3 regions of the Sporosarcina soli genome follow, and region 3 is predicted to be linked to each of the others. Evidence: riboswitches for the same ligand, from Rfam matches in the RefSeq annotation. Region 3 holds a riboswitch; each other region holds the start of a gene.
The links. A riboswitch is a leader RNA that binds a small molecule or an ion and turns the genes downstream of it on or off. The one in region 3 is predicted to bind preQ1.
Positions count from the first base shown of each region.

Region 1 (10,068 bases), 1.4 Mb from region 3:
CAAAATAGACCCCGAAGTATTCCAGGCAGTTATACAGCAAGACCCCCACTCGATCTCCTTTTTGAACGCCTAATTCACGAAGCTGATTGGCATAGCTATTCGATATACGATGGAGGTCGGCGTATGTCCAACTTCTCCCCATCTCTTCTTTTAAGGCGATTTTTTCCCAAGTTGCCGGATGGAGCCCATTCGCCATCTTTCTCGTAAACAGTCCAACATCCACTGGATTTCCCCCTTTCGTTTCTCACTATTTCTATAAGCAAGTTTTATGCCAAATCAAAATATATTGAATTATCAACGTTATTAAACTTTTAGCAGTACAAATACTGATTCCATTTTTCAGGAATCCGGAAAAGGATCCGATTTCCACATGCCATAAATCGTTACTGATTCAGCGAGATCTATACCGGAAAAGTGGATCGTATGCGGTTTTTCTTCACTTATACAGATGGATAGATGAGCAAAATAAAAAAATCCGGAAATCCGGAAATTTTTCCGGAATTCCAGATTGCTGTTATTCAATCAGTTGATATTTTTTAATTTTCTCGTAAATAGTAGAGTTGCCAATTCCAAGCATCATCGCAGCTTTATTCCTATCGTATTGGCAATTCTTTAGCGCCCGTTCAATGGCCTTCTTTTCAGTCTCTTCCACGATTTCTTTCAATGTTTTTTTCTGTATTCCCCTTGTTTCTTTCGTCAAATAGTCAGGCAGGTCTGTCATTTCAATGAGACTATCACTCGACAAATGGACGCTGGCATTTAGGATATTTTCTAATTCCCTAATATTCCCCGGCCAGTTATACCGTTGGAATAATGCGAGCACGTCTTCCTGAACGCATTGCACCCGTTTTCCGATTCTGGACGTTATTTTTTCAAGAAAATGCTGGACAAGAATCGGAATATCTTCGGTTCTATCACGTAAAGGTGGAACCATTAATTGCACGGCATTGATCCGATAAAATAAGTCCTCACGAAACTCCCTGTTTTCAATCATTCTTTCCAAAGGGCGATTCGTTGCAGCTACGATCCGGACATCCACTTTTTGAGATTGAAGGGAGCCGACCGGTTCCACCTCCCCTTCTTGAAGAACACGCAACATCTTTACTTGCATGCGTTGGGGCATATCTCCAATCTCATCCAGAAACAAAGTTCCACCATCCGCCAATTGAAATTTGCCGATTTTCCCGCCTTTTTTTGCTCCTGTAAAAGCACCTTCTTCATAGCCAAATAACTCAGATTCGATTAAAGGTTCCGGAATCGCACCACAATTTACACTGACAAATGGTTTTTGACTACGCGAACTGAGTTGATGAATGCTTTGGGCAATAATTTCCTTCCCTGTCCCGCTTTCTCCCCTGACTAAGATGGAAATATCCCCTTCGGCCACTCTTTTAATACGTTCTTTCAATTCTATTATTGCGTTGGAGTTCCCTTTCAAATCATGTATTGTATAGTTGATTCCACTTGTTGGTTCGTCCTCGGGATGATAAAGATTGTTCCTTGCCAATAATTCTTTTATATTATTATTCATTTCCTTCCAATCATGAAGATCACGGAATAGGATTGTCCCTATCGCACCGATGATTTCTTTATTTTCGATAATGGGAATCCGATTTGCGATGACGAAACTACCGCGTAGAAACTGTAAATCCGCCATTTCCGATTGACCGGTTTGAACGACAAGATGCATCCTTGTATTTTCAATCAGATTTGCGACATACTCCCCAATGACATCTTCCCGATTCACTTCTAGGAACTCGCAATATTGGTTACTCATATACTGGATTTTCCCATTCCGATCCACAATGACCGTTCCATAATTGGCACTTTCAAATACGATATCAAGCAATTGATGATTAAAGAACTGTTCGGAAATCATGTGATGTCTCCCTTCTCCCATTCACCTCTTCTCTAACTATTTTACACGATATCCGAACCTTCGCAAAATAGGAAAAAATTATCCATTCTCCTATGGACATAACACGATTATTTTGTAAGGCGTCGTTTGGGCAGGTATACTTCTAGTCGTCGCACCAAAGACCACAATCAAATTCCGATTGGCAGGATCCCCCCTAAAGGCCTGCCCGTTTTGGAGGACGATTGGTGTATTGGGAGAAAGATTCAATTGCAACATCCCATCACTACTGACGAGTTGTCTGTTGAAATAATCGACTTTCACATTTTGATACGGATGGTCCTTGGCCATAACAAGAGCTCGATATTGCGGAGGATAAATGAGGGGCACAGGGGCGTTTGCATCATAAAATCCAGTGATCCGATCCCCGACTGCCACTATTGACTGATCCACAAAATAAGTCGTAGGCGACACGACAAAATTGACGATATTTCCATAACCGTTATCTACCGTAAATAATGTATAACAACCTTCACTGCCGGCATTTTGTCCGATTGGAAAATCACTGATCGACGTGACAGTCCCACTAAACGATAAAAAACTGACCATACTTTTCCTCCTATCCAAATGAGCCTCTATCTAGATTATTCAAAGGCCAACAAAGCGTGAAAATGAAGTGCCACATCTATAAAAAAATGAAGCACACCGCTTCTTAGCGATGCGCTTCATTCTAATCAATTACGCCTCGGCGTAATTGCGTCCAGATTTTGAATTGCGAATCGAACAGCGAAGGGTTCGATTTGCCGTATTTCTGCGTTCTTTGCAGAAATTAAGGCACTTAGATAAGCACAATTAACTCCCTTCAAAATCTGTGACATCCGCCGGAGGCTTAGGCCAACAGGATGTTGGTCACTCAGGCGTTGCCAATCAAACAGCGGAGGGTTTGATTTGCCGTATTTCTGCGTTTTTTTGCAGAAATTAAGGCACTTTCCTTTTAGGACGTCGCGCACTTAGACTGCCTTCCATTATTCGTTCAGCTGGAGTTTGAACATTCGCTGAACAGGAAACAAAACCGCATTCATCTCGCTATCTATAGAAGTGAGAGTTTTCTAGCTGACGCTTTACTTTCAGTACAAAAACATTTGCTGAATCAAGTTAAAATTCCTCATAAACAGCCGGATCCTGATTTTTCAATCGCCCATCCGGACGCGTCAACGTTGCGATTCTCTCCATCTCTTCATCATTTAGGGTGAAATCGAAAATCGAGATGTTTTCCAGTTGGCGTTCTGGAGAGGCGGACTTTGGAATCGGAACGGCTCCCAGTTGTGTATGCCAACGTAAAATCACTTGCGATATCGACTTGCCATGCTGATCGGCAATCTGTTGAAGCATTTCGTTTTCAAGCAGTTCATTGGCCCGGGCAATCGGACTCCAAGATTCAGTCACCACATTATGTTTCTCATGCAATTGCCGTTGTTCTTTTTGGTTGAAAAAAGGATGCAATTCGATTTGGTTGAGGCTCGGCAGTTCACCCGTTTCTTTCTGTAGTCGCTCCAAATGTTCAGGAAGGAAATTACATACACCGATGGATCGGATGAGTCCTTGTTTTTTTGCCTCAATCAATGCCTGCCAAGCCTCCACATACAGACCTTGCTTCGGATTTGGCCAATGAATCAGATAAAGATCATAATAATCTAGATTAGCACGATATAAGGATTCTTGGATTGTGACCATCGCTTTGTCATACGTTTGGTAACGCCCCGGCAGTTTAGAAGTGATCCGCAATCTTTCCCGAGGTACCGAGCTCCGTCGAACCCCTTCCCCTACCGTTCCTTCATTTTCATAGTTATAGGCAGTATCGATCAGCCGATAGCCAAGATCGATGGCATGCTTAATCGCATTCGCGCCTTCATTTCCATTCAGCTTATATGTACCTAACCCTACTGCAGGCAACGTTAAGCCGTCATTTAATCGTATTTCTGGGATTGCTTGATTCATATTCTCTTTCCCCTTTCCTTTATAATGTAAAGGTATCATCTATCTATCTAACAATTCAAATAGTTGAATTCTTTATCTATTCATCGAGAAAAACCTCCGCCCATGACGAGTTCGTCATAGAAGGAGGTTTTCCTGTTAAGAAGGCTTCTTATGTGTGATTCTAGATGCAAATTGAGGGTTGAATTCCTCGGACGCGACTTAGAATCTGCCGTGTTCAATCTCTTGGTACAAATGTTTTACAATCGGTTTCTTCACTGCTCGTTGCCTTTTTACCTTTTTGGCTGACAACGTAAATCGATTTGGCGCTACATTTATTGCCTGAGCTCCAATATTTACAGTTGTTCACTTCACAAAGAATTTCTTGAGCCACGGCTTCACACCTCCTTTTTTGTAGGATGCACAAGATCGCGAGAAAAAATACTTTTTATGCGCCAGGTAAAGCCATCCTTTCTTTTCGTATGGTATGATGGACAAGGTTCAAAAAAGAGGTTCGCAAACTCCCTCTATAAAAAACTAAGGAGATGTAGATATTGAAAAATGAAAAAGCGGTCGTCGTCTTTAGTGGCGGCCAAGACAGTACGACATGCCTGTTTTGGGCATTGGACAATTTCCGGGAAGTCGCAACTGTAACGTTCGACTACGGACAACGCCATTCGGATGAAATCGAATGTGCAAGGAAAATAGCGGAGGAACTCGGTGTCTCGTTCAAAGTGCTTGATATGCAATTAATCAATCAATTGTCAGCCAATGCCTTGACACGGGATGACATCGAAGTGACCGAAGTGGATGGCGAATTACCGTCGACATTCGCCCCCGGAAGAAATCATCTGTTCCTTTCTTTCGCAGCTGTCTATGCAGATGCGATCGGCGCACGACATTTGATCACCGGTGTCAGTGAGACGGATTTTAGCGGCTATCCGGATTGCCGTGATAATTTTATCAAATCATTAAATGTAACGTTGAATTTGGCAATGGATGGGCGCTTTGTCATTCATACACCGTTAATGTGGCTCGATAAGTCAGAAGTATGGGCTTTGGCGGACAAACTTGGTGCACTCGATTTTGTACAAGAGAAAACACTCACGTGCTACAACGGGGTTCCGAGCTCAGGTTGTGGGGAATGCCCGGCATGCGTGTTGCGTAATGAAGGTCTCGCGACATATTTATCTCAAAAGTCTGCAGGTGTTGCCAAATGATGCAGCAATTTTACCCACAAGTCCAACATAGCTATCGATTTGAATTAAACAAAGATATGCATTTTTCGGCGGCTCATTTCATTCCCGATGAAGATGCTGGGAAATGCCAAGTGATGCATGGCCATACGTACCATATCAATGTGACCATTGGCGGAAATGAATTGGATCCGCTCGGTTTTTTAATCGACTTTAAACAATTGAAAGACTTGATCCATAAAAAGTATGACCATTCTGTATTGAATGATCATCCCGAATTCCAACATCGCTTTCCGACAACAGAGATATTGGCAGAAACGATTTGGACGACCATTCAAGATGTGCTACGGACAAGGGAAAATCGTCCGGTTTGCCTGCAAGTGATCGTTCGGGAAACGCCGACCAGCTATGTTATCTACCGTCCAAGACAGGAGGATTTGCTATGAAAATTCCTGTAATGGAAGTATTCGGTCCGACGATCCAAGGCGAAGGGATGGTCGTGGGGCAAAAAACGATGTTTGTCCGTACGGCAGGCTGTGATTATTCCTGTTCTTGGTGTGATTCCAGTTTCACATGGGATGGAACAGGCAAAAGCGTCTCGAAACGGCCGCCGGAAATCATCGAAGAACTAAAAGCGATTGGCGGACAATTGTTTTCACATGTAACGATCTCAGGAGGAAATCCAGCGTTGCATAAAGGAATCGGGGAGCTCGTCGACCTTTGTCATGCAGAAGGATGGAAAGTCGGGGTCGAAACACAGGCTTCGTTCTGGCAAGATTGGTTATTGAACATCGATGATATTACGCTGTCTCCGAAACCACCAAGTTCAGGGATGATAACGGATTTTAGCAAACTGGACCGATTCCTGGAAAAACTAGCAGATGCAAACGCCAGCCTGAAAATCGTCATTTTTGATGAGGACGACTTCAAATTTGCGGAAGAGGTCCATCTCCGTTACCCGACAGTCCCTTTCTTTTTACAAACCGGTAACGACGACATCACCACAACAGACGACGCCTTCCTCGTACCGAAATTACTGCACCGCTACGAATGGCTCATTGAACTGGCTGTCAACTCCCCCGTCATGAACGATGCCAAAGTGCTCCCGCAATTGCATGCTTTGGTGTGGGGAAATAAGCGTGGCGTGTAATATTATAATTGTAAATAAATGAAAAAGGTGCTGTCCCCGAAGTCGTTTTTAGACTTGGGATACAGCACCTTTTCTTCACTAATTCATGGTTGTTCAGGATATTGCTTCCGTAAAAATTCTACAGATGCTGTGATCAATTCTTTTAACACATCCGTATCGATATCGTCCAATTTGTTAATATAGACGCATGCTTTTCCCGTCGTATGTTTTCCGAATCGCGCCAACAAGCTTTCCCGTTCTGTTTCCCCCGGCGCGAAATACAAGCTGATTTTCGCTTTTCGCGGAGAAAATCCGACTAACGGTGCATCCCCTTCATGCCCGGTTTTATAGACGTAATGATAGGAACCGAATCCGATGATACTCGGCCCCCACATTTTAGCTTCGTAACCCGTTGCTTCTTTAAAAAGTTCGAGCAATCGGTATGCATCTTCCCGTTTTTTAGGACTCTCCACATTTTCAATGAATTCGATGACACTTGCGTCTGTTTCCTTCGTCTTTTGTTCGTACATGCCCTTTTCACTCCCATCTGATTTCATAATTCTGTTCCATTCATCATAGCATGTCTTCTAAACGATAAAAAACAGCCATGCATGGCTGTTTTTTATCTTCTATTATCTTCATTCAGCAAATCTTTTTGTACTGAAAGCGAAGCGTCAGCTACTCACCTCTATAGATAGCGAGATGAATGCGGTTTTGTTTCCTGTTCAGCGGGTGTTCAAACTCCAGCTGAACGAATAATGGAAGGCAGTCTAAGTGCGCGACGTCCTAAAAGGAAAGTGCCTTAATTTCTGCAAAGATCGCAGAAATTAAGGCAAATCGAACCCTCCGCTGTTCGATTCGCAACGACTGCATAACCTACATCCTGTAGGCCCGCGGATGTCACAGATTTTGAAAGGAGTTAATCGAGCAAGCTCGATTCAAAATCTGGACGCAATTACGCCAAGACGTAATTGATGTTTAACAAACGCCGACTTCTTCCAACACAGCAGCTTTCCTATCGACAATCGACTGAACTTCTGTCCCATCGAGCGTTTCTTTTTGCATTAACGCCTCGACTAACTGTTCGAACTGGGAAGCATTTTCCTGTAATAAAGTTTCTGTTTTCTGAAGGGCATTTCCGAAAATTTGTTGCATTTTCGCTTCTTTTTCACCTTTATTGAACGTTAATGTAAAACCGTCTTCCAAAAGACCCGTGTCAACCATCCGCTCAATGATATCTTTCGCTTGCTGAACATCGCCACTGACACCGATGCTATGTTCACCCAAATATAGACGCTCCGCCACACCACCCGCGAGAATCATGCTCACTTGGTCTAGCAATTCGCTGAATGTGGAAAGATGAAGCTCTTTTTGCAGTGGCGCGACATAGCCGAGCGCTTGCCCGCGTGGAATGATCGTCGCTTTCCGGACCGAACCGGGTTTGGTGATCGCTGCGATGAGCGCGTGACCGGATTCGTGAATGGCCACTCTTCTTTTAGTCTCTGGATCATTCATCGTACGGGAAGTGCTTCCCAAAATCGTGCGGTCGATCGCAAAATCCAAATCGCTTTTATCGATTTCTTGACGTCCATCACGGATCGCCCTTCTGCTCGCCGTTTCAAATAGGGAGCTAAGCTCAGCACCGGAAAAGCCGGATGTACTTTCAGCCAACGTATCCAAAGAGGCGACGACATCTGCTGCCAACAACTTGCCTTTCGCATGGATATCAATGATTTCCCTTCTACCCGTCGTGTCAGGCAAAGGCACTTGGAATGAATAATCAATCCGCCCCGGACGCAAGAACGCGTCATCGAGCATATCCTTCCGATTCGTTGCCGCGATGAACAGAATACCGTCATTATCACTACCACCATCCAGCTGGACAAGCAATTCCGTCAGCGTTTTCTCTGCTTCTTCTCCGCCATGCGCTTTCCGCTTTGCCGCAAGGGCATCCACTTCATCGATAAAGATGACGGCAGGTGTTTGCTTTCTTGCATTTTGAAACAATGTGCGCACTCGTGATGCTCCGACACCGACAAACAGTTCTGTAAAAGCCGCACCGCTCGATGAAAAGAAAGTGGCGCCGATTTCGCGTGCCATCGCTTGCGCTAACAACGTTTTCCCGGTACCAGGCGGTCCGTACAATAGAATCCCTTTCGGTGCTTCGATGCCTAGTTGTGTAGAACGTTTAGGATCTTTAATGATGGATAAAGTTTGGTGGATCTCTTCTTTCATTTCATCTGGAAGTCCACCGATATCTCGTAACGTAATATCCGGCAAAGGGGTTGCTTTGGATGCACTATTTTTCATCGTAGAGGCGCCAATGCCGATCTTCCCTTTTTTATGGAGGATGAACAAAGTAATAAGCCCCGCAATGAGGAGCCCACCCATGAGCAACCCGCCGATACCGTTTTGATCTATATATTGATAATTGATATTATATTTTTCTACTAACTGTTCAACCAATTCGCTCTGTGGACGGACTTGCGTCACATATAACGCATCATCTGTTTGCAAATAGACCGTTCCATCAGATTTTTCCCGCAAAGTTACCGGCTGACCATTCTCGGCTTGGATTGTTTGTTCCAATGCCGAAAAGGAAATCGCGGTCCCTTTATTCACACCAAAAACATACCATCCGACACTTGTTGCAATTCCAACGACTAAGAGGACCAGGACGACAATTTTTGCTGTAAATGTAGAAATAGGCTTCAAGCCTTCCCCAACTCCTTCTTTGGTATGTGTCTATTATAATAAAAAATAGGCAAATAAGATAGGGAATTTTATGGATTTATTGAATGAATCGTGAACATCTCGAGTGAATGGGGGCTCAGAAGAAAGACAGGCTGAGGTGACTTCCAACAATCTGGATTACCATGTTTTCAAGAATTGTAACGTTCGATCACGTCCAATTTCCATCAAGGCATTTTTTGTTTCCTCATCCATATCGAATTCCGTCGCACGATAACCTTCGACAGGGATAAAAATGATGTCTTTTTCATGTTTACGGGAAATATACCTGTTATCATGCGCATTCTTCATCGTGGAGAATAGTGCTTCGAACAGTTGCAATGCATTGTGTATAGGATGACCTTCCATGTCTTCAATATTTTGGCTCAATTTCAAGCCTAAGACCTGACGCTCTCGTTTTCCATGATCACCATCAAATATCCACATCGGAAAATTGCTGAGCACCCCTCCGTCGACAACGATTGTATCTCCGGAACCGACTTTCAATTTCACCGGTTCAAAGAAAAATGGAATTCCACAGCTCATGCGCATCGCACGTGCAATCGGAAAGTTTTCTGGGACGATCCCATACTGTTCCAAGTCATCCGGTAGAACAATCATCTTGCCATTCGTCAAGTCAGAAGCTACAAGCTTTAACGAACCTGGCGCAATGTCCGCAAATGTGTAAATATTTTTTTTTGCCAATTTCTCCAAAAACCAATTTTCCAATGCTTTCCCTTGGTACAGACCGAGCCGCCAATACAAGCCGAGCCATTTCATGAATGAAAATGGAAGAATCGTTCTGCGGGGATCCAGAAAAGTTGACGTATCCAACTCATCCAGCAACTCCTCGATTTCCTTGGCCGAATAACCCGCTGCTATGAAACTGGCTAAGATGGATCCTGCGCTTGTGCCGGCAACTCTCCGAAATCGATAACCTTTCTCCTCCAACACTTGATAAGCCCCCACCAGTGCAAAGCCTTTCAAACCACCTCCGGAAAATACACCATCAATAATCATGTATGACCCCTTCCCTTTTCATGATGCCTACAGATGAATGGAGTGACTTAGGAAATCATGCTCATCTCTACACAACCATTACAACTGTATGTCACAAACAAGGGTGTCAATTCATTGATAGTTTGTACGATTGAAGAATAAAAGCGCAGGGCGCCTGCCTAGTC
Region 1 is NZ_JBHSNO010000005.1:103,592-113,659, forward strand. It holds gene ACFPRA_RS04800 (class I adenylate-forming enzyme family protein) at 1-223, opposite strand, end outside; gene ACFPRA_RS04805 (sigma-54 interaction domain-containing protein) at 515-1,879, opposite strand; gene ACFPRA_RS04810 (hypothetical protein) at 1,970-2,464, opposite strand; gene ACFPRA_RS04815 (aldo/keto reductase) at 3,011-3,853, opposite strand; gene ACFPRA_RS04820 (DUF1540 domain-containing protein) at 4,068-4,223, opposite strand; PreQ1 riboswitch class I at 4,333-4,376, shown strand; gene queC (7-cyano-7-deazaguanine synthase QueC) at 4,384-5,049, shown strand; gene queD (6-carboxytetrahydropterin synthase QueD) at 5,046-5,471, shown strand; gene queE (7-carboxy-7-deazaguanine synthase QueE) at 5,468-6,175, shown strand; gene ACFPRA_RS04840 (DUF1801 domain-containing protein) at 6,259-6,684, opposite strand; gene ACFPRA_RS04845 (AAA family ATPase) at 7,133-8,869, opposite strand; gene ACFPRA_RS04850 (patatin-like phospholipase family protein) at 9,026-9,904, opposite strand.
Region 1: it holds a riboswitch for preQ1, as region 3 does, so the genes downstream of both, queC (7-cyano-7-deazaguanine synthase QueC) here and ACFPRA_RS11330 (QueT transporter family protein) in region 3, are expected to answer to the same signal.

Region 2 (10,068 bases), on a different contig from region 3:
TACAGGTACGTTCCCATTCAATAACTTCACATCTTCCGGATTTCTTCTGGAAAATACCCCGACTAATTCCATATCTTCGTTTTGACTGATTGCGGATTCTACACCACGTCCTAAGTTTCCGTAACCTGCAATTCCAATTCTAATTGTCATCTTCCAATAACTCCTTTCATGTTACTGCTTTCATATTCAGCAGTTTGTTGTATAAGTTTACCTCTTTATTCGTCATCTTTCTAGATAACCTATCCGCTTTTGCTAAAAAATCTTCATCGACAGCCCCAAATCCGTACCTGCCCTCTTCTTGTCGAAAGATCGGGAGTGCTTCGTACTTCAGTGGATAGCCGCCATCTTCTCGAATGAATCCTTGGAGTGATTTTAAATAGTGCAATACCTCTGCATGCAATTTCCCATTCATGTGAAGGGATTCCGTTGCTGTCAATACGAATGTCGTTGTTTCCCCATAGGGTCCGCTTCCATACCGATTTCCTACATTCTCAGCAATCCATCCTGTAAAGCGCCCTTTATTGGAAAGACGATCAATTTTGTTGAAAATCGTTCGTAATATATCCACTTTTATGAAAGATAAATCGAGATCCTCTTTTTTCAACTTCTCATCATCAAAATGAAAGACCCATCCAGCAGTCGTCATCTCTCGATCCACTATACTTTGCAATTCAACGAAAGGACCGGTCTTTCGCATTTCATCATTATAGAGTTCGACAAGTGTGATTTGCATATCATTTTGAACATGTTCCGGCATCTGTGCGACCAATTGCTTATCGATTGCAAATTCTCCGTTTTCAACCCGTCCAAAATAGAACGGAATTTCCTTCTGGATACTGATCAACGCCGAGGCCAAACGGGATTGCTCGTCATCCTGTCTGACGTTCAGCTGAAAGGGAATCGTTTCCACTGAATCGTCACGCTTCCAGAAAACCGCCTCCATTAGGATCGTATCAAAAGTGGAACATGCATGTCGGACGACAATTCCAGCTTTGACAATATCGGACGCATCGAAATGATTCGGTTGTATAAAAAATTCAATGGATGGATCCGCCGCGATTTTCGGAAAGATGGGATGCCCTGTCGACAATCTTTCGTGTAGAACGGGTTCATCTTCTTTTTTAATTAAGAATGATGGTTTCCTTGTCAAATTTCGCGTATAGAATGGCTCGTACCAATGCTCCAAATCGAGTTCGACGAAAATATATTGTTTTTCAATTTGTTCTTCAATCGCTTTCTCATCCTGCTTACTAAACAACTTTTTTATGAAATTCAATGGATGGATCCCCTCCGCTAATTCGTTGGTATGGAATCATCTTAACGTTTCCACCATGAAAACGCTATTCCAACTGCATTGTTCATAATCTAGCCTTTTCACTAATCTCCAAAAAAATGTTAAACTATAAGGGATGCATTTCAATTGAAAAGAGGCTTCATTATGCGCGGTTTTGTCTATCTGATCGTCTTTTTCTCGTTTTTTGATTTATTTTCACAGTTACCCGTCATGAGTCCGTTTGCGCTTTCGCTCGGGGGCACACCGTTTTTGGTCGGACTTGCTGTCGGTATGTATTCCTTTTCCAATACGATCGGCAATATCATCTCGGGATTTATGACCGATAAAAGAGGGCCGTTCCTCATACTTGTATTGGGATTGTTCGCTTCCGCCCTTTCCCTTTTCCTCTACTCGGCAGTAGCGGATGCGTCAGCATTGCTCGGAGTCCGGTTCATCCACGGTTTCATGGAAGGGTTGATTGTTCCAGCGGCATTCACTTTTCTCGCCAATCGTGCCGAAGAATCGAAAAGAGGTCGTAATGTCGCCATTTCAGGTGCATTTGTCGGACTTGCCGCCATCATCGGTCCAGCATACGGGGGAATAGTGGCTGCCAAAACAAGTACACCGTTCATCATGGCTATCAATGGGGGGATTATGTTTCTGTTAGCGATCCTCGCATTCTTTGTTCTCCGTTCATTCAACTATGTTCGTAAACTCAAGGCCAAACAAATTCGGCGCTTTCCAGTGAAAAACTTATTCCGAAATCGGGGGATGATACGGGCATTTGCAGGCGCATTTTTTCTCATGTTCTCACAAGGCGTCCTTGCACTCGTCTTACCTTTGAAAGTCGAATCGCTCGGATTTGATACAAAAACGAGCGGAATATTATTGAGCACGTTCGGTGTTGTTGCAATCCTGATTTTCCTACTGCCAATCAACCGAATATTCGACCGTGCCCGTCCGGTTTCGACGCTTGCATTCGGCATCACACTGATGGGCTTGAGCATGTTATTTTTAAGTCAGATCGAGGAATTGAATTTTTTATATGTGGCCATGGCAATTTACGGGGTAGGCTTCGCTTTCCTTTTCCCTTCCATCAATTCCCTGCTCATCGACTCGTCTACGACTGAATACCGCGGAAAAGCATATGGCTATTTTTACGCATTCTTCTCAATCGGTGTCGTAGCAGGATCGGGTCTGATCGGATTTTTGGACCTTGAGTTCCGAGGCGCATTCATGCTAACAGGTATCATTTTGCTAGCCGTAGCGGTCTATACGTTGCTCGGAATGAAAAAAGGTTCTATTGACAAATCAACTCCTGTCGCTTAAAGTCAAAGACGAAATGAATACCCTGTCCGGGAGAGGTTCATAGCGACCCTCTATAAAAAACTATGTATGGATGTACGGTCATTCGACACGGCTTTTTTAGATTGCATAGACGAACCTCCCCGACAAAATTTAGGGGAGGTTTTTTAATTGGCTGGAAGAGATGAAGCAACATTGAGTGATTTGACATTGCTCGGCAACCAAAATACGAAATACGCATATGAATACAATCCGGATGTGTTAGAATCCGTCGACAATATGCATGTCGGAAGGGATTATTTTGTCAAGTTCAACTGCCCGGAGTTTACATCCCTTTGCCCAATGACGGGCCAACCTGATTTCGCAACGATGTATATCAGCTTCATACCTGATAAAAAATTAGTCGAAAGTAAATCATTGAAACTGTACTTATTCAGTTTCCGGAATCACGGCGATTTTCATGAAGACTGCGTCAATATCATCATGAATGACTTGATCAAACTGATTGAACCGCGTTACATCGAGGTTTGGGGCAAATTTACGCCACGCGGTGGGTTATCGATCGACCCTTACTGCAATTACGGTAAACCTGGAACGAAATACGAACAGATGGCCGATCATCGAATGATGAATCATGACCTCTATCCGGAGAAAATCGATAATCGCTAAAAAGTGGCAAGTTCACTAATTGAAGATAAAAACATCCGGAGCGACTTGGCTTTACAGTCATCTTCCGGATGTTTTTTTACGCTTTTTCCATCGTATACGATTTGATCTCGTTCATGAAGGCTTTGCCGTACCTCTCCAACTTCGACAAGCCGACTCCATTCACTTCAAGGAATTCCTCATCTGTTACAGGCATTCTTGCAGCCATATCCCGCAATGTTTTATCGGAAAAGACGACAAAAGGAGGGACCCCGGCTTCTTGGGCCAAGTTCAGACGGAGTGCACGAAGTTGTTCAAATAACGGATCATCGTTTGTAATCTGTTTCGTCACAACGGACACTTTCCGGTAGATTTTCACTTTCCCTGTCAAGACATCTTTGCCGCGCTCACTGACATAAATGATGGGAAATTGTCCGTTCTCAACAGATAGGCAATTTTCGGAGATGATGAACTCGATAAAATCAGAAATTTCTTTTGTGTTACGCCCTTTCATCAGTCCATAGGTCGTCAGTTTATCAAAACCGAATTCCAAAACTTTTTTGTTCCTTGAACCTGTTAACACTTGTGCAATCATCGTTTTTCCGAATCGTTGCCCCATTCGGATGACACAAGAAAGCACCATTTGAACGTCCACCGTTACATCGGAACTTTCCCTTGTATCCGTGCAGTTGGCACATCGTCCACAAGCCACTACATCCTTTTCACCAAAATACGTAATGATAAATTTTTGTAAACAAGTTTCCGTATGACAAAAATCGATCATAGATTGCAGCTTTTCCAGTTCCGCCGGAATCCGGCCTTCATCTTGTGACTGGTCGATCAGGAAGCGCTGCGTGTGAACGTCCTGTGATGAAAACAATAATGTGCAATCACTATCGAGACCATCACGTCCAGCACGCCCGGCTTCTTGATAATAGCTCTCCATATTTTTCGGCATCTGATAGTGGATCACATATCTTATGTTACTTTTATCGATGCCCATCCCAAAGGCATTTGTAGCAACCATCACTGTTGCTTCGTCCATTAAAAAACGATCTTGTTCCAATTGCCGTTCAACATCCGACAAGCCCGCATGGTATTTGGCAACCGCTACCCCACTTTTCCGTAACATTTCATAGACGGAATCGACCGCTTTCCGTGTAGCTGCGTAAATGATACCCGCTTCCCCGTCATTTTTCTTTACATATTCCTTCACGAATTTGTCCCGATCTTGTCCTTTAATGACTGAAAAGGTAAGATTGGATCGTTCAAAACCGGTCATTACCGTATTTGCTTCTGTGATATCAAGTTGGCGGCATATATCTTCCCGCACATCGGGAGTGGCGGTTGCGGTAAGTGCCAACACGATCGGTTTCTCGTCGAATATCGAAATGATGCTACGAATATTTCGATAGCTCGGTCGGAAGTCATGTCCCCATTGTGAAATACAATGCGCCTCATCGATTGCGATCATCGGAACATAAATCGAACGCAGCCGATTTGTAAATGCTGTGGAATCCAGTCGTTCCGGTGCAACATATAGAAGACGGTACTCTCCCCGTTCCGCCCGGTCCATCGTCTCCCGATATTCCTCTGTGGATAATGAACTATTAATGAAGGCAGCGGCGATCCCTGCCTCGTGAAGCGCATCGACTTGGTCCTTCATCAGTGAAATGAGCGGGGAAATGACGAGTACAGTCCCTTCCATGACCAATGCCGGCACTTGATAGCAGATGGACTTCCCTCCGCCTGTCGGCATCACACATAGCGTATCTTTTCCGGACAGAACATTGCTGATCACCTTTTCCTGCCCTGTTCGAAACGAATCATATCCAAAATAATCGCGTAACACAGTTGTTGCTTTCGTTATCAATGATTTATATCCCCCTGTTACTTTCGAAATCATCCATTCGATTGATGCGGGAGATTATCCCATCTTTCTATTATAGAAGAAGAAAGACCCTTCTTCAATCCGACAGGAAGCATTCTACTTCTTCATGATGGGATAATGATTGGCAGGCGAATTTCGACAGTCGTACCAACACCTTCCTGACTTGAGAATTGTATGGTTCCGTTATGACTTTCGATAATTTTATAGCTGACCATTAAACCAAGTCCCGTTCCTTTCTCATTTTGTGAATAAAACGGTTCTCCGAGTTTCTGAAGCCGCTCCATGGACATCCCGCTTCCGGTATCTGCAATTGTAATTTTGACCATATTATCCGCTTCTACTGCCGTTCTGATTTCGATAATTCCTCCGCTTGGCATTGCCTCTATTGAATTTTTGATAATATTCATGAAAACTTGTTGAATTTGCTTTGACTCGCAACGTATGAAAGCGTCCTCACTATTTTGAAAAACTTGAATTTCTATATCGCGAAGCATTGCTTCCTTCTCTAACAATGAGACAGCTCGCTTAATCTTATTCTGAACCGAAGCTATGGAAAATTCGGATGTACTACTCGGTTTGGCGAGTTGTAGAAATTCCTCGATAATGGACTCTATCATTTCGACTTCTTCGGTCATGATCGCTTTAAAAGACTTGTCATTTTTCAATTCGAGCAATTGGATGAAGCCTTTGATCGTAGTCAAAGGATTTCTAATCTGATGGGCAAGACTTGCCGCCAATTGCCCAACAACGTTTAATTTATCCCATTTTTGCAAAAGTTCATCATGCAATTTTTGATTTGTTATATCTTGGGTTATGGAAATATAGCGTAACACATTTCCTGCCTCATCTAGAATTGGCGTAATCGTTGTGCGAAGCCATCGAATCTCTTCGACCGTATCCAGTACTCGGTATTCTACGTCTGTTTGTTCTTTGAATGCTCCCTTATAAAACCGAGCCAAGTCTGCTACATCTTCCGTGAGACAATTCGCAATGAACATCCGATGATCGCGTAAGACATCGGCGACCGGGATGCCAAGAAGACCTTCCATCGCCGGACTGAGATATAGAAACTTGTTTTCCATTGCATCATATTGGCAAATTCCCACATTTAAATTATTCGTTATATCCTCGATTAACATTTGCTGTTCTACCAAATGTTCAATTTCATATGTATTCATAAAACCGCATCCCTCCTTCTTTTAAAATTATTAAAACTTTAAATACTATTTTATCATATTTTTCAAAAAGGAGAGGATAATGTTGAAAATTCCCGTAATTTGGATGGTTTTACTTATCTACGCAGTCGACTTTATGAATCAAAAAAAGCACCAGATTTCGGTGCTTAAAAAGGGATTATTGTTGAAATAGTAAGCGTTCTTCATCGCGACTATGTATTTCATTGACGACCATCAATGCTTGAAAGCGTTGTAGAACAGCGGAGCTTAAATTTTCTTTTTCACGCAGTTCCTCAATATCTTTCACAATGATACGCAGTAAATCATGATCTCTCGTCAATTGGGTGACAGCATCTTTCAATTCCGGTTGTTCCTCCACGATTTCCCCATAGAACCCTTCTTCCTCCGCGTCCGCATGGCTGATAACACGTGTTTTCCAGTAATCGATCAGATCGTCCGCTGCCCGATTCGCAGATGAAAGGTCCCCCTGCTGTAAAAACTCCAGCAACCCTTCCGTTTTCTCGTTAGCTCCCGATAATCCCCCTTCGTGAATTGCACGATGGGAATGTAGTTGTTTTAACGCTGGACCTGCCATTTCAATCACCCTTTCACTTCATTTGTACCATTAAGGGTAACATAATCACAAATAATTAGGAAAAGATAAAAAATAATAGCCTTTCTGTTAAGAAAATAAGAAACAGAAGGGCTATTTGTGAAGTGTGCGTACCAGAAATGATGCAATTTTCATCTACTGGACTTACAATCACTCTTAAATTGACAAATCAAATGATAAGAACTTAGATAGTTGTCGTTCATGCTTGTCGAGCACAATCCGCGCCGGATTGATGCCCTGCTCACGCAGTACTTCAATGTTCTGAACGATGAATTCGTCGCTGCCGACAACATAGAAGAGTCCATCCTTGTCTGTAGCAAGATTCTTCACTTCATCATAGTAGTCTTTACGGTTATCGACGAACTGTGAGGTGAACTTCTTGTCAGGTGCGGATTTAAAAATATCAGTGAATAAGAAATCTTTCGATGAATCGATGTTCAAGGAATGAATTTGATTGACGTTATCAGCACGTTCGAAATAATCAAGTACAAGCGGTCTGAAAGTTGCCAGGCCAACACCTGATGACAGTAGGTAAACATTTTTGTCTTCTCTTTTAAGCGGTACATTCGAATGCGTCTTAAATACGGCAACTTCATTGCCGACTTCAAGATTTCTTAAAATCGTTTTAAACTCAGAGCACTGCTCTCTGATGCGTGTCGTAATACCAATTGAATTTTCGTGCGGTAAAGTGGAGATGGACATATGGCGAATCAGGCTTCGGTTTGGTTTATCTCCAGCATTAAAACCTTCCAGTGCGAAGTGAGTGTGGGAACCTTCTTCCCATGTAAAGTCTTCCGGACAATCGAGCAGGTACGTTTTGATCTCAGGCGTTTCTTCAATAATCTTATTTATTTTAGTCCAGTATATTTGCATCATCTATTCTCCTAACTTAATTATATCTATCGTTACTATCTAGTATACAATAATTGATAATTATTCTCAATTAAACAGACTAATTATTTCAGATAGTTTATGTGACATCCGCCGGAGGCTTTATCTTCGTTCAGCGGGCGTTTAAACACCCACTGAACAGTAAACCAAAACGCATTCATCTCGCCACCTATGAAGGTGGGAGTTTTCCACTAAATGAAGATAAAAGAGGGCCGTCGCAGAAAGTCAACTTTCACTGACTTTCTGGACCGCCCCTAGTTGTCTGGCTAAACATATCGACGATGAACTTTATTGCGATCATAGGAATAGACGACTTGCATATTCTCCACACTAGTTTCTAAATGGACGATTCGACCCCATAACTGATAAATATAAGGAAGCACATTTTCCAAATACTGAAGATCGAGTTCCGTCCCTTCATACTTATGCACTAAATACAATTCCCCGTTACGTAAATAATCTCCATTTTCTACTACGATATATGGAAATCCACCATTCACCCGAATGGAGACAAGTTGGTCGCGGACCAATTCATAGTCTTTTGTAGAAATTTTATAATCGCTTCCTTTTTTCTCGAATAAATAGAGATCTTCCTGTTCGGCCAACTCTTTCGTTAAATAATTTCGGATAAAAGAAATATCCGATTCGATTTCCCGCACTTCAAAAATCTTCTCCCGACCCGAATTCGGCTTGACGCCCAGTTTCCTCATTTCCTCATCCGGTTCGTTGTAGCGTCTTTCGATGTCTTCAAAAATTTTCACCCCGAGATAGTAAGGATTAATGCGAGTCTTTGAAGGTTGCACCACATTGGCATTCAATGTGGCAAACTCGATCGTTTCATCCGAGGTTAAATCCATTTCCCTGAGGATTCGTTGATGCCAATAAGATGCCCAGCCTTCATTCATAACCTTCGTTTCAAGTTGCGGCCAAAAATAGAGCATCTCTTCCCGCATCATTGTTAAGATATCCCTTTGCCATTCTTCAAGCTCACGGCTATTTTCTAAAATGAAGAGCAGCAAGTCTTTCTCTTCTTCCGCAGGGAATTTCCCTGCTTTTTTCTTCGTTTTTTTCGTTTCAGGTTCCCGCTGATCCAAACTCCATAAATCATCATAAGGAGTTTTTCGTACATAGCTTTCCATTTCTTCGTCCAACTCATCAATCGGTTTTTTCCCCTTGTTTAAAGTAGGATCGACATGTTCCTGAATCGCCAAAACGGCATCCAAAAATCGTTCAACCTCTTCCTTTCCGTGAACCATTTCATATTCTGCAATTCTTTCCGCAGTCGCAGTCATACTTTCAACCATATCTTTACGTGTATTGGAAAAACGGACATTGTTTTTAAAGAAATCGCAATGAGCCAGAACGTGGGCAATGATCAGCTTATTTTGAATTAGGCTGTTCGTATCCAGTAAAAATGCATAGCATGGATCCGAATTGATAACAAGCTCGTAAATTTGGCTCAGCCCAAGATCATATTGCAACTTCATCCTATGAAACTGTTTTCCGAAACTCCAATGTGTAAACCGTGTTGGCATGCCATATGCCCCAAACGTATAAATAATATCCGCTGGACAGATTTCATAACGCATCGGATAAAAATCGAGTCCGAACCCTTTGGCAATGTCTGTAATCTCACCGATGGCCCGATGAAGCGCTTTATATTCCGTCAATCGAACCCCTCCGCATTTTTTTGGAAAAAGCTTTTGAGCGCGTGATACACATCTTTTTTCTCCTTCAAGATATATGGACGGAATTTCGGATGGTCTATCGTCTTATAGGTGTTCATCAATGTGGAAAAGCGATTATACGCATTCACTTCCCCGTATCCGAACATATTCGAAACAGTCATGAGCTCGTTGACCAATTGAATGCATTTCGCATTGTCGGAAGACATGTTTTCCCCGTCCGAAAAATGGAAAGGATAAATATTATAGCGTGACGGATGATACTTTTCTTTCACTAACTCCAATGCTTTGAGATATGCGGAGGAACAGATCGTCCCGCCACTTTCCCCTTTCGTAAAAAAGTCATCTTCAGTTACAACTTTTGCTTCGGTGTGATGTGCGATAAATTCAATTTCGACACTTTCATACTTCGAACGTAAAAATTTAGTCATCCAAAAGAAGAAACTTCTCGCAATAAATTTCTCGAAATTCCCCATGGAAGCACTCGTATCCATCATAGCGAGTACAATGGCTTTCGACTCCGGCTTTTGCACATCGTTCCAAGTTTTAAAACGAAGATCATCATTATGGAATGGTGCAATTTCTGCCTT
Region 2 is NZ_JBHSNO010000008.1:65,762-75,829, forward strand. It holds gene ACFPRA_RS15630 (diaminopimelate dehydrogenase) at 1-150, opposite strand, end outside; gene ACFPRA_RS15635 (hypothetical protein) at 167-1,276, opposite strand; gene ACFPRA_RS15640 (MFS transporter) at 1,439-2,602, shown strand; PreQ1 riboswitch class I at 2,629-2,672, shown strand; gene queF (preQ(1) synthase) at 2,750-3,247, shown strand; gene recQ (DNA helicase RecQ) at 3,324-5,096, opposite strand; gene ACFPRA_RS15655 (ATP-binding protein) at 5,219-6,292, opposite strand; gene ACFPRA_RS15660 (hemerythrin domain-containing protein) at 6,468-6,884, opposite strand; gene ACFPRA_RS15665 (dihydropteridine reductase) at 7,059-7,775, opposite strand; gene ACFPRA_RS15670 (SpoVR family protein) at 8,060-9,463, opposite strand; gene yhbH (sporulation protein YhbH) at 9,460-10,068, opposite strand, start outside.
Region 2: it holds a riboswitch for preQ1, as region 3 does, so the genes downstream of both, queF (preQ(1) synthase) here and ACFPRA_RS11330 (QueT transporter family protein) in region 3, are expected to answer to the same signal.

Region 3 (10,068 bases):
TGGATCATCGAGCCATCCGAAGTACCTGCCGGGATTGTCGTTGCTGTCATCGGAGCCCCCTATTTCTTGTATTTATTGGCCAAATCAAAAGCATAAGAAAAGGTTTGGATATTTCGTATTTAGCCAAATGACGAATTAGAAAAGGAGTAGTCGTGATGAATTCTGAACAATTGTATGATGTAACAATTATTGGTGGGGGCCCGGCAGGACTCTATTCTGCTTTTTATAGTGGTTTACGGGAAATGAAAACAAAAATCATTGAATTCCAGCCTTACTTAGGCGGGAAAGTGCATGTCTATCCTGAGAAAATGATTTGGGATGTAGGCGGTCTGACACCTGTTCCGGGCGGGCAACTCATCGAGCAAATGATTCAGCAAGGATTGACTTTTGAGCCAGAGGTTGTCCTGGGCGAAAAAGTGACAGCAATTAGCAAAGGTGAAGACGGAAACTTTATGGTCCAAACCGCAAGCAATCAAAAACACTACTCTAAAACAGTTATTTTGGCTGTCGGATACGGTATCTTAAAACCGACGAAATTGGAGCTTGAAGGTGCTGAGCGATTTGAAGTTTCAAATTTACATTATACAGTCAAATCATTTGAACGTTTCCAAGGGAAAACGGTGTTGATCTCCGGTGGAGGGAATGCAGCGATCGACTGGGCCAATGAATTGGAGCCGATTGCGGAAAAAGTATATTTAACCTATCGGAAAGAGCTATTAAAAGGACATGAGGCTGAAGTGACCCGCTTGTTCAATAGTTCTGTTGAATGTCTATTGAATACATCGATTGAAAGATTGATTGCGGCAGATGATCGTGAAAGCATTGAAAAAGTGGAGCTCGTCAACAATGAAGATGGACAGAAAATTCAGCTTGCAGTGGACGAAGTAATCATTAACCATGGCTATGATCGGGATAAAGCACTGACGTCCAATAGTGGATTAGATATCGAGATGGCAGATGAATATACGGTTGCAGGTAGTCCGATGAGTGAAACTTCTGTCCCTGGACTCTATGCGGCAGGAGATATTTTGAATCACGAAGGAAAACTGCATCTCATCGCAGGAGCGTTCCAAGATGCGGGGAACGCGGTGAATAAAGCGAAACAATACATTGAGCCCGAAGCGTATGGACATGGACGGGTATCCTCGCATAATGACCTCTTTAAAGAGAAAAACCGTGAATTGGTGAAGCATTTATATGCGGTGAAAAACTAAGCGATTTTACAGGGAGATGAATGAAATGTTTTCGCGTCTTCCATAGTTTGAATAACATTAAAAAACGGCTAAGACGTGTCTGTCTGTAGCCGTTTTTCAATCTTCATCTTTAATATCGCGATCGGGCGGGATCGGTTCGTTGCGCCATTCATCGATTTGGCGTTTCAATGTTTCCAGTTGCTCAAAGTACAGGTTGAATTGCGCTTGATTGATCAGAAACTGTTCGCCATCGTGAACGGAGCGGATCCGACCTTCGCGTACATATTTTTGCACTTGTTGGACCGGCATGCCGAGATACTCAGCAGCTTCTTGAATGGTAATATACATGCGGATTCTCCTTAAAAAATCCCCGCCATTTCAATTGCGGACAAAGAGGTGGCGAGGATCATTATATCGTCTAGGCTCCGGGCGCCAGATGCTCGGGTCATAAGCCATTTTGGCTATGAGGCAAAGATCGCCTCTTCGCCAATCTGTCTTATGCCTGTCGCATCTAAGCAGGCGCCCTGCGCTTTTGTATGTCAGATTAACTTTTCGAAGTTCAGGCGTTTGTTCAAAGCCATCATAATCGGGATTCCGACTGCCATGACGACGAATTCCCCAATTGCAAGTGTTAAATAAACGATGAGGAACGGAATGCCATTAAAATCGGGAAGATCCGCAAAAATCTTAAGCTGATAGGCGATGATAATCATCAAAACCGTAAAGACGATTGTGTTAAATAGCATTCGCTTGAAGATGCCGTTAATGAATTTTGCAGAAAAAATGGTTATTGAAAGAGCGATTACCGAATGAAGCACTCCGAAAATGACATCAACGAGAATCGGTGAAAATAGGAAGTTCGCGACAAAGACACCGATTACAATACCAAAAATATATTTCTTATTGAAAACGACGAGATGATTGAACATCTCAGAAACCCGAAATTGGACGAGTGTAAAACCAAATGGGGCAATTAAAAATGTAACAGCGACATACAAAGCGGCGATAACTCCACTTGTGGCCATCGTTTTTACTTTCATTATTTAGTTCCTCCTAGTTTTTTTACGTGGGATGGTTGCGAACCACGTGTTGAAAAATCCATAGTACAGTGTATCACAGTGTTCTCGGTTTGTGTATGAGTATAAAAATGTAAAAAATAGTGTGTTTTTTCTTATTCTTATCAAATAAGGGGGCCGCTATAAATGCATATGTGAAAATGCTATGATGAAAATGAAAGCATCTTTAAGAAAAGAGCCAAAAAATGAAAAAGTCAAAGTTTATCCCGTTACAAACCAAAATATTAGGGCTTATAAGTACATTGGTGCTTCTCATCGTCATTTTGCTTGCAAGCATCTTTGCTTATTTACAATTTGTCGATGAAAAAGATCAAGTAAAGCAGCTCGTTTTGCAAGCTGCAAAAACGATTTCACTGATGCCTGAGCTTCGGGAAGCAATTGAAACAAATGATATTGAATCCCATTTTCGACCGATTGCGGAGCAAGTAAAAGACCAAGTGCATGCGGCAAACATCATTATCGAAAATCGCAAGGAGATTGTGTACTCACATACCAATCCCGCCCAAGTCGGTGAAAAGAGTTTAGATGATACAAACTATCATGCGTTCGTATTCGGAGGTTCCTACAATTTTGAGGTGGAACGGGAACATGGTTCGGTTTTGATCGGGAAAGTTCCGATCATTGCAGATAATGGTGAATATACACAGGTGATTGGAACGGTTTCGATCGAGTATTTGGAGAAGGACATTTATGGAGAGATTTACTCGAGAATAAAAACCATTGCGATCGCGTCATTGTTCGTTTTTGTGTTAGGGATTATCGGAAGCATTTTTTTAACGAAAAGTATCCGAAAAGATACATTGGGATTGGAGCCGCATGAAATTTCTTCGTTGTATATGGAAAGAAGTGCAATCCTATTATCGATCAAAGAGGGGATCATGGCAGTGGATCGAAATGGGGGGATCACACTTGCCAATCATTCTGCAAAGACGATGTTGGATCTGAAGGAAGACGAGTTGATTGGTCAGTCTATTCATCCGATCGTGCCTACTATCCAATTGGAAGATGTTTTGCAAACGGGGCGGGCGATTCATAATGTTGAGAACAGGATTGGTGAGAAAACGTTCATTTTCAACTTAACGCCAGTCATTGACAATGAGCGTGTGGTAGGGGTTGTCTGTAGTTTTCAGGATAAAACGGAATTGAAAAAACTGATGCATACACTTTCGGAGGTCCGTGAATATTCGGAAGGGCTTCGTGCTCAAACGCATGAGTATGCCAATAAACTCTATTTGTTATCCGGCTTATTACAGTTGGAAAGATATGAAGATGCTTTTAAGTTCATCCAGCAAGAGTCTACGGATCATCAGCATCGCAGTCAAATATTGTTCAATCAGATCCATGATCCGAATGTACAAGCTATTTTGTTAGGGAAACTGGGCCGAGCATCCGAAAAGAAAATTAACCTAGAAATTGAACCCGATAGTGTTGTCGACGTCTTACCGGCTCACATAGGCGTATCGGATATGATCACCATTATCGGCAATTTGATCGATAATGCTTTTGAGGCCGTTGTCCAGCAATCTGAAAAAAACGTAATCTTTTCAATTACGGGTTTTGGAAATGACATTATTATAGAAGTAACAGATAGCGGACAGGGCGTACCAGATGACGTGATGGAATCCTTGTTTTCTTTAGGCTACTCCTCCAAAGGCGGAAACAGGGGATATGGCTTATTCAATGTGAAGCGCATCGTGGAATCATTGGGTGGAACGATTGAAGTAGGGAACGAAAAAAATGGCGGGGCTATTTTTACAGTATACTTGCCAAAAAAGTTTCGGGAAAAGTGAAAGGAGATCAAAATGATTAAAGTGGTTATAGCAGAGGATGATTTTCGAATCGCTCAAGTCCAAGAGCAGTTTTTAGAAAAGATACAGGGTGTCCAACTCGTTGGAAAAGCGTTAAATGCCAAAGAAACGATGAGCCTATTAGATAAACATGAAGTGGATTTGCTGCTGCTCGATATCTATTTACCAGACGAACTCGGAACGGATCTATTATCCAAAATCAGGGAAGACCATCCGAACACGGATATTATCATGGTGACGGCTGCTATGGAAAAGGTCATGCTCGAGAAGGCGATGCGATACGGGGTTAGCAACTATTTGTTGAAGCCAGTGTCGATGGAGAAATTCGTTGAAACGATTGAAGAGTTTAAAAAGAAGAAGGAAATCCTGCAAGATCGCGATGAAGTGAATCAGAAAATGATCGATCAATTCTTTGGATCTTCTAATCCGTCAACAAACAATCAAAAAGATCTCCCTACAGGTGTAGATCGCCATACGTTAAAAAAAGTGAGAGAAGTAGTGGAGGAGCTACGAGGCGTTACGATCGAGGAAATGGGAGAAAGCTTAGGCGTCTCCCGAACAACCGCCAGAAGATATTTGGAATATCTTGTTTCGATCGATGTTTGCACGGCAAAGCATGAATATGGCATTGTAGGAAGACCACAGCGGAAATATTACCTCGTCGACTAATGGGCACGATTCAGCCGAATTCAGTAGAAGTTCTCCACGATTATAAGTGTGGAGATGAACGCAATGACGCCGAGGCGTAATGGATAAGGAAGTAAGCGGGGTTGAACAATGGGAAAAAAAATAGTGGTTAGTTTGACGCTGTTGATCATGTTCATAAGTGGCTGTTCACCGAAAGAGGAGCGGGAAGTGATTTCTGATGAAGTGACAATCGTTGCCCCTAGCTCTGTGGGTGGAGGATGGGATACGACAGCACGAGCGATACAGGAAATTTTAGTAAGTGAGAAGTTGTTTGACGGAGATATTCATGTGCTTAACAAAGTAGGGGCGGGTGGGGAATTAGGATGGAAATACGTACAACAGCAAAAAGAATCCGTACTGGCCATCAATTCGAGCTTACTCATTACGAATCATTTACTCGGGCAAAGCATGCTGACCTATAAAGATTTTACACCGATCGCCATTTTGGCTACGGAATGGGAAGTTGTCATCGTTGCAGAGGATTCAAATATCAGCAGCGCCAAAAGCTTGATGGACAATCTGAAAAAAGCACCGCATGCTTATAAAATCGGACTCTCGCCACGATTAGGCAACGATGATCAGCTATCCTTTGTGTTAGCCGGAAAACAAGTCGGGCTGAAACCGGAAGAGCTGGATTTTTACGTCTATGAAAATAGTGCGCAAGTAGTGGATGCATTATTAAAAAAACAAGTCGATGTGGCAACGATGACGTTAGCCGAGGCAAAAAAATATTATGATGCGGGACAAGTGAAACTGCTTGTGATCTCCGCTGATGAAAGATTACAAGAACTGCCCGAAATCCCTACATGGACAGAAGAAGGCATTGCGGTCGTTTTTGAACATTGGCGCGGAATTATGGGGCCTCCTTATATGACGAAAGAGGAAATTCAATTTTGGGATCGCACGCTTGAAAAAATGGTGAAAACCGAAGCGTGGCAACAAACACTTGAAAAGTATATGTGGGATGACTTTTATAAAAATAGTAGCGAGACGACTAAATTTCTTGAAGAGCAAGGAAAGATGTATGAGGCCCTCATGAAGGTCGATCAAGCAGATAATTGAATTCGAACGAAAAGAATGTAATGTTCTTAATGAACTTAATGTATAAATGTTTCGTATTGTGTACTTCGGCTAATGATGGCTGTATGATAATGGAAAAATCATGCGAGACAAATACGAACCATACCTCTATAGGTTGAAAAATGAATCGATTATAGAAACTTTCAAAAGGGAGACGAGGCATAGCCTTTTCAATCTTTAGAGGCGAGCGGTAGGGGTGAGACATCATGACTTTTTCATCAAGCAAAAATGTGATGAACAGCAGTAAACTGAATCTTCTTCAGCTATTGGAAACGTTACTTTGTGGCATTATCGGTGGCGCAGTCTTCACGGCTCTGCATTTACCATTATCATGGATGTTAGGACCGCTGACGGCAGTCTTCGTTTGGAAGCTGATCGCTAAACGGGAATTGCATTGGTTGAAAAGTTTTAAAAATGGGGGACAGATGGTATTAGGGTATAGCATGGGACTATCGTTTACGATTGCAAGTGCGAAACAGATTGGTCATCAATTACCGTCGATGGCTATTGTGACGGTTCTCATGGTAGCTTTTGGATTGGCGATTGCTTTATTAGTTGCAAAGTTTACGGGTATGAATTTACCAAGTGCTGTCATGGGAACGACGCCAGGAGGGTTATCCCAAATGGTCGTATTGAGTGAAGAGATTAAAGGGGCAGATACAACTGTTGTGACATTCATGCAAACGATTCGCATGTTAACGGTCATTTTCATAGTCCCTGCACTATCCATCCATGCCTTTTCGGGCGGCGGGACACAAAACAGTGAACCTGCCATCGGTATGGTAACGCAAGCGGCATCTAGCGGCTTTTTTCATACACTGCTAGTTGTGGCGATTGTGCTATTCATCACCGCCTGTGCAGTTCACTTCAAATGTCCGACTCCATGGATTATCGGGCCTTTACTCACTGCGGCGGTTATGACGGTCAGTGGCTTTGAAACACCGCAACTTCCTCCGATTCTGATCATTGTTGCACAACTTTGCTTAGGCGTGCATTTGGGACTTGGCATCAAAATAAATCGATTGGCAAATTGGAAAAGATTATTACCGTTTTCCATTGTTTCCGGATTGCTCATTGTCGGTTTTGCGCTCGTTTTAGCTTATGGCTTACATATCGTTTATCCGATTTCGATGACAACTGCGTTTTTATGTATAGCTCCCGGCGGTTTGCCGGAGATGGGGGTGACGGCACATACCGTCCAAGCAGATGTATCGATGGTTGCGGCTTATCAATTGTTTCGTGTGTTTTTCATCTTGTTCATCGTGCCGATTTTCCTGCGGTGGATCTTTGGCAGACAAGATGTTCTCGAAAAAGCGGCAAAAGCATTATAAATTGGGTTGAAAACGCTTGGTTTATTCAAGCGTTTTTTTGTTTTTTTTGATGTTAAAATAATCTGATTATGGTTTTAATGTATAAAATAATTATTAAGAATTTTAATAATAATATTTTGTAATCGTTTACATTCTATCCTCACTGCTTTAGATTAATAGATAATATTAAAAATGTTAAATTGTTCGTCAAGTCAGATAGATGTTTTACGGCAATTGCAAATGGGGAGGTCATGTTATGTTAGCATTTTTAGGGTTTTCAATGATTGTTGTATTTATGTTTTTGATCATTACGAAACGGATGTCTGCAATGGTTGCATTAGTTTCGATTCCGATTCTCTTTGCATTGATCGGCGGTTTTTGGGCTGGTCTAGGCGACATGATGATGGACGGGATTAAACAAGTTGCTCCGACCGGCGTCATGCTCATGTTCGCAATCCTGTATTTTGGGATTATGATTGACTCTGGTCTGTTCGATCCGCTTGTTTCAAAAATCCTGTCAATCGTAAAGGGAGATCCGCTAAAAATTGTTTTAGGTACCTCTATCCTTTCGATGCTTGTAGCACTTGATGGCGATGGAACAACTACTTATATGATTACCGTATCGGCTATGCTTCCGCTTTATAAGCGTATCGGGATGAATCCACTCGTTTTAACATGTGTGGCCATGCTTTCACTTGGTGTGATGAATATGACACCATGGGGCGGACCGACTGCAAGAGCTGTAGCTGCTCTACAACTCGATATGGGGGATGTCTTTACACCTCTGATCCCTGTAATGGGGGCGGCGGTTTTATGGAATCTATTCACAGCCTATGTACTTGGAATGAAAGAGCGCAAAAGATTGGGCGTTGCACAGATTCAATACTCGGAAGCTGAATTGCTTGCGATGAGTCAAGCAAGCGCGACGACAGCATTGGAAGATTATAAACGCCCAAAATTAAGATGGTTCAATCTTATGTTAACGGTTGCACTTCTTGTTTGTTTAGTGGCTGGCGTATTACCATTAGCAACTTTGTTCATGATTGCTACAATCATTGCTTTAATGGTGAATTATCCGAACTTGGATGATCAAAAAGCAAGAATTTCGAATCACGCGGCAAACGTACTTGCAGTTGTAGGATTAGTGTTTGCTTCCGGTATATTCACAGGTATTCTATCAGGGACTGAAATGGTAGATGCTATGGCAAACAGTTTAGTTTCGATAATACCGGAATCTTTAGGTTCGTACTTTGCTGTCATTACAGCTGTGACAAGTATTCCGTTCACTTATTTCATGGCCAATGACCCTTACTATTTCGGAGTGTTACCGATTTTGGCTGAAACAGCGATGGCATATGGGGTGGACCCGGTAGAGATTGCACGTGCATCCGTACTCGGACAACCTGTTCACGCGATGAGCCCGTTAATGGCTTCCGCTTATTTACTTTGCGGGATGGCTGGCGTGGAATTCGGAGATCATCAGAAGTTCATTTTTAAATGGGCATTGGGATCATGTTTTGTCATGATTATCGCGGCAATTCTTCTAGGGGTTATTACATTCTAATATGAAATAAACTAAAAAATCATCCCGTGGTTATACAGCGGGATGATTTTTTTCTTATATTTGTATTCTACTGATGCTTGCCGGATCACGCATGTTCTTACATGGTAAGTCACTGTACATTGGATGTGATACTTTTTGTGATTTTAGTAATAAATACTTGTGAACTCAATTTTGATTTCAGAAGTGCTTTTTGGGATGGTTATTTTAAAGTTTTTCATGTTTAGTTTGTACTAGGAAACTTCCCAATCATAATGAACGTATTAGTAGTAGAATGATTTCTTGTTCAAGTACCGGAACAGTGATTAAATGAATTTATAGCAAAGTGGCTATATTGAGGAGAGAAACTTGAAAAATATAATCCTGTGTCTTGTAAATGCTTTTATGTTATTTGGTATTTGGTTGTTTGCTTCTGTTTTTCTGTCGACAGGAGATGAGTGGTGGTCCTTATATACTTTTAATATGGAGGAAATGTCTCCTTTCAATGTAGAACTATCTTGGCTAAAAGTCTCTATTTTTGGATTTATTTCTTTAGTTATCTCTTTTTTTCTTGTAAAGATAACCTCAGAAAAAAGATGAAGCAAACGATAAGGGGGAGAAATTGTGGTTTATTTACGAGCCTTTTCATTTCCGAATGAGGACATGGAATTTGACTTTTTCATAAAAATAAAAAGAACGTGCTATGACTCGTTTTATCCGTTTAAAATTTTATCAAGAAATGGCTTTGAAACAATTGATTTTGAACCCGTGACGATATTATATGGCGGAAATGGTTCCGGAAAATCTACTGCATTGAATGTGATAGCAGAAAAAGCAGGAATCAAACGTGATTCTATCTATAATAAATCCAATTTCTATCCCGATTATGTCAATATGTGTGAGATGCAACTGAAAGCGGACATTCCTGAAAATAGCAGGATTATTACGAGCGATGATGTGTTTGATTATATGTTGAACATCCGGAATTTCAACGAGGGAATTGACCAAAAACGGGAAGAGCTTTTTGAAGAATACTTGGATGTGAAATATTCCCAATTCCAGATGAAATCTTTGGCAGATTACGAGCAGTTAAAAAAAGTGAACACAGCTAGAAGCAAAACACAATCCCGTTTTGTGAGGAATGAACTGATAGATAATGTGAGGGAATATTCGAATGGGGAAAGTGCATTCCGGTATTTTACCGAAAAAATTGACGATAATGGACTTTATATTTTGGATGAGCCGGAAAACAGTCTCTCTCCAAAACGGCAGCTGGAATTGGTGAAATTCCTTGAAGACTCTGCCCGATTTTTTGGCTGTCAATTTATCATCTCGACACATTCTCCATTTCTGCTATCCATGAGGGAAGCGAAA
Region 3 is NZ_JBHSNO010000005.1:1,523,884-1,533,951, reverse strand. It holds gene ACFPRA_RS11345 (FecCD family ABC transporter permease) at 1-96, shown strand, start outside; gene ACFPRA_RS11340 (NAD(P)/FAD-dependent oxidoreductase) at 156-1,214, shown strand; gene ACFPRA_RS11335 (excisionase family DNA-binding protein) at 1,311-1,541, opposite strand; gene ACFPRA_RS11330 (QueT transporter family protein) at 1,733-2,233, opposite strand; PreQ1 riboswitch class I at 2,241-2,285, opposite strand; gene ACFPRA_RS11325 (ATP-binding protein) at 2,455-4,059, shown strand; gene ACFPRA_RS11320 (response regulator) at 4,072-4,746, shown strand; gene ACFPRA_RS11315 (tripartite tricarboxylate transporter substrate binding protein) at 4,855-5,826, shown strand; gene ACFPRA_RS11310 (AbrB family transcriptional regulator) at 6,051-7,175, shown strand; gene ACFPRA_RS11305 (CitMHS family transporter) at 7,411-8,718, shown strand; gene ACFPRA_RS11300 (AAA family ATPase) at 9,319-10,068, shown strand, end outside.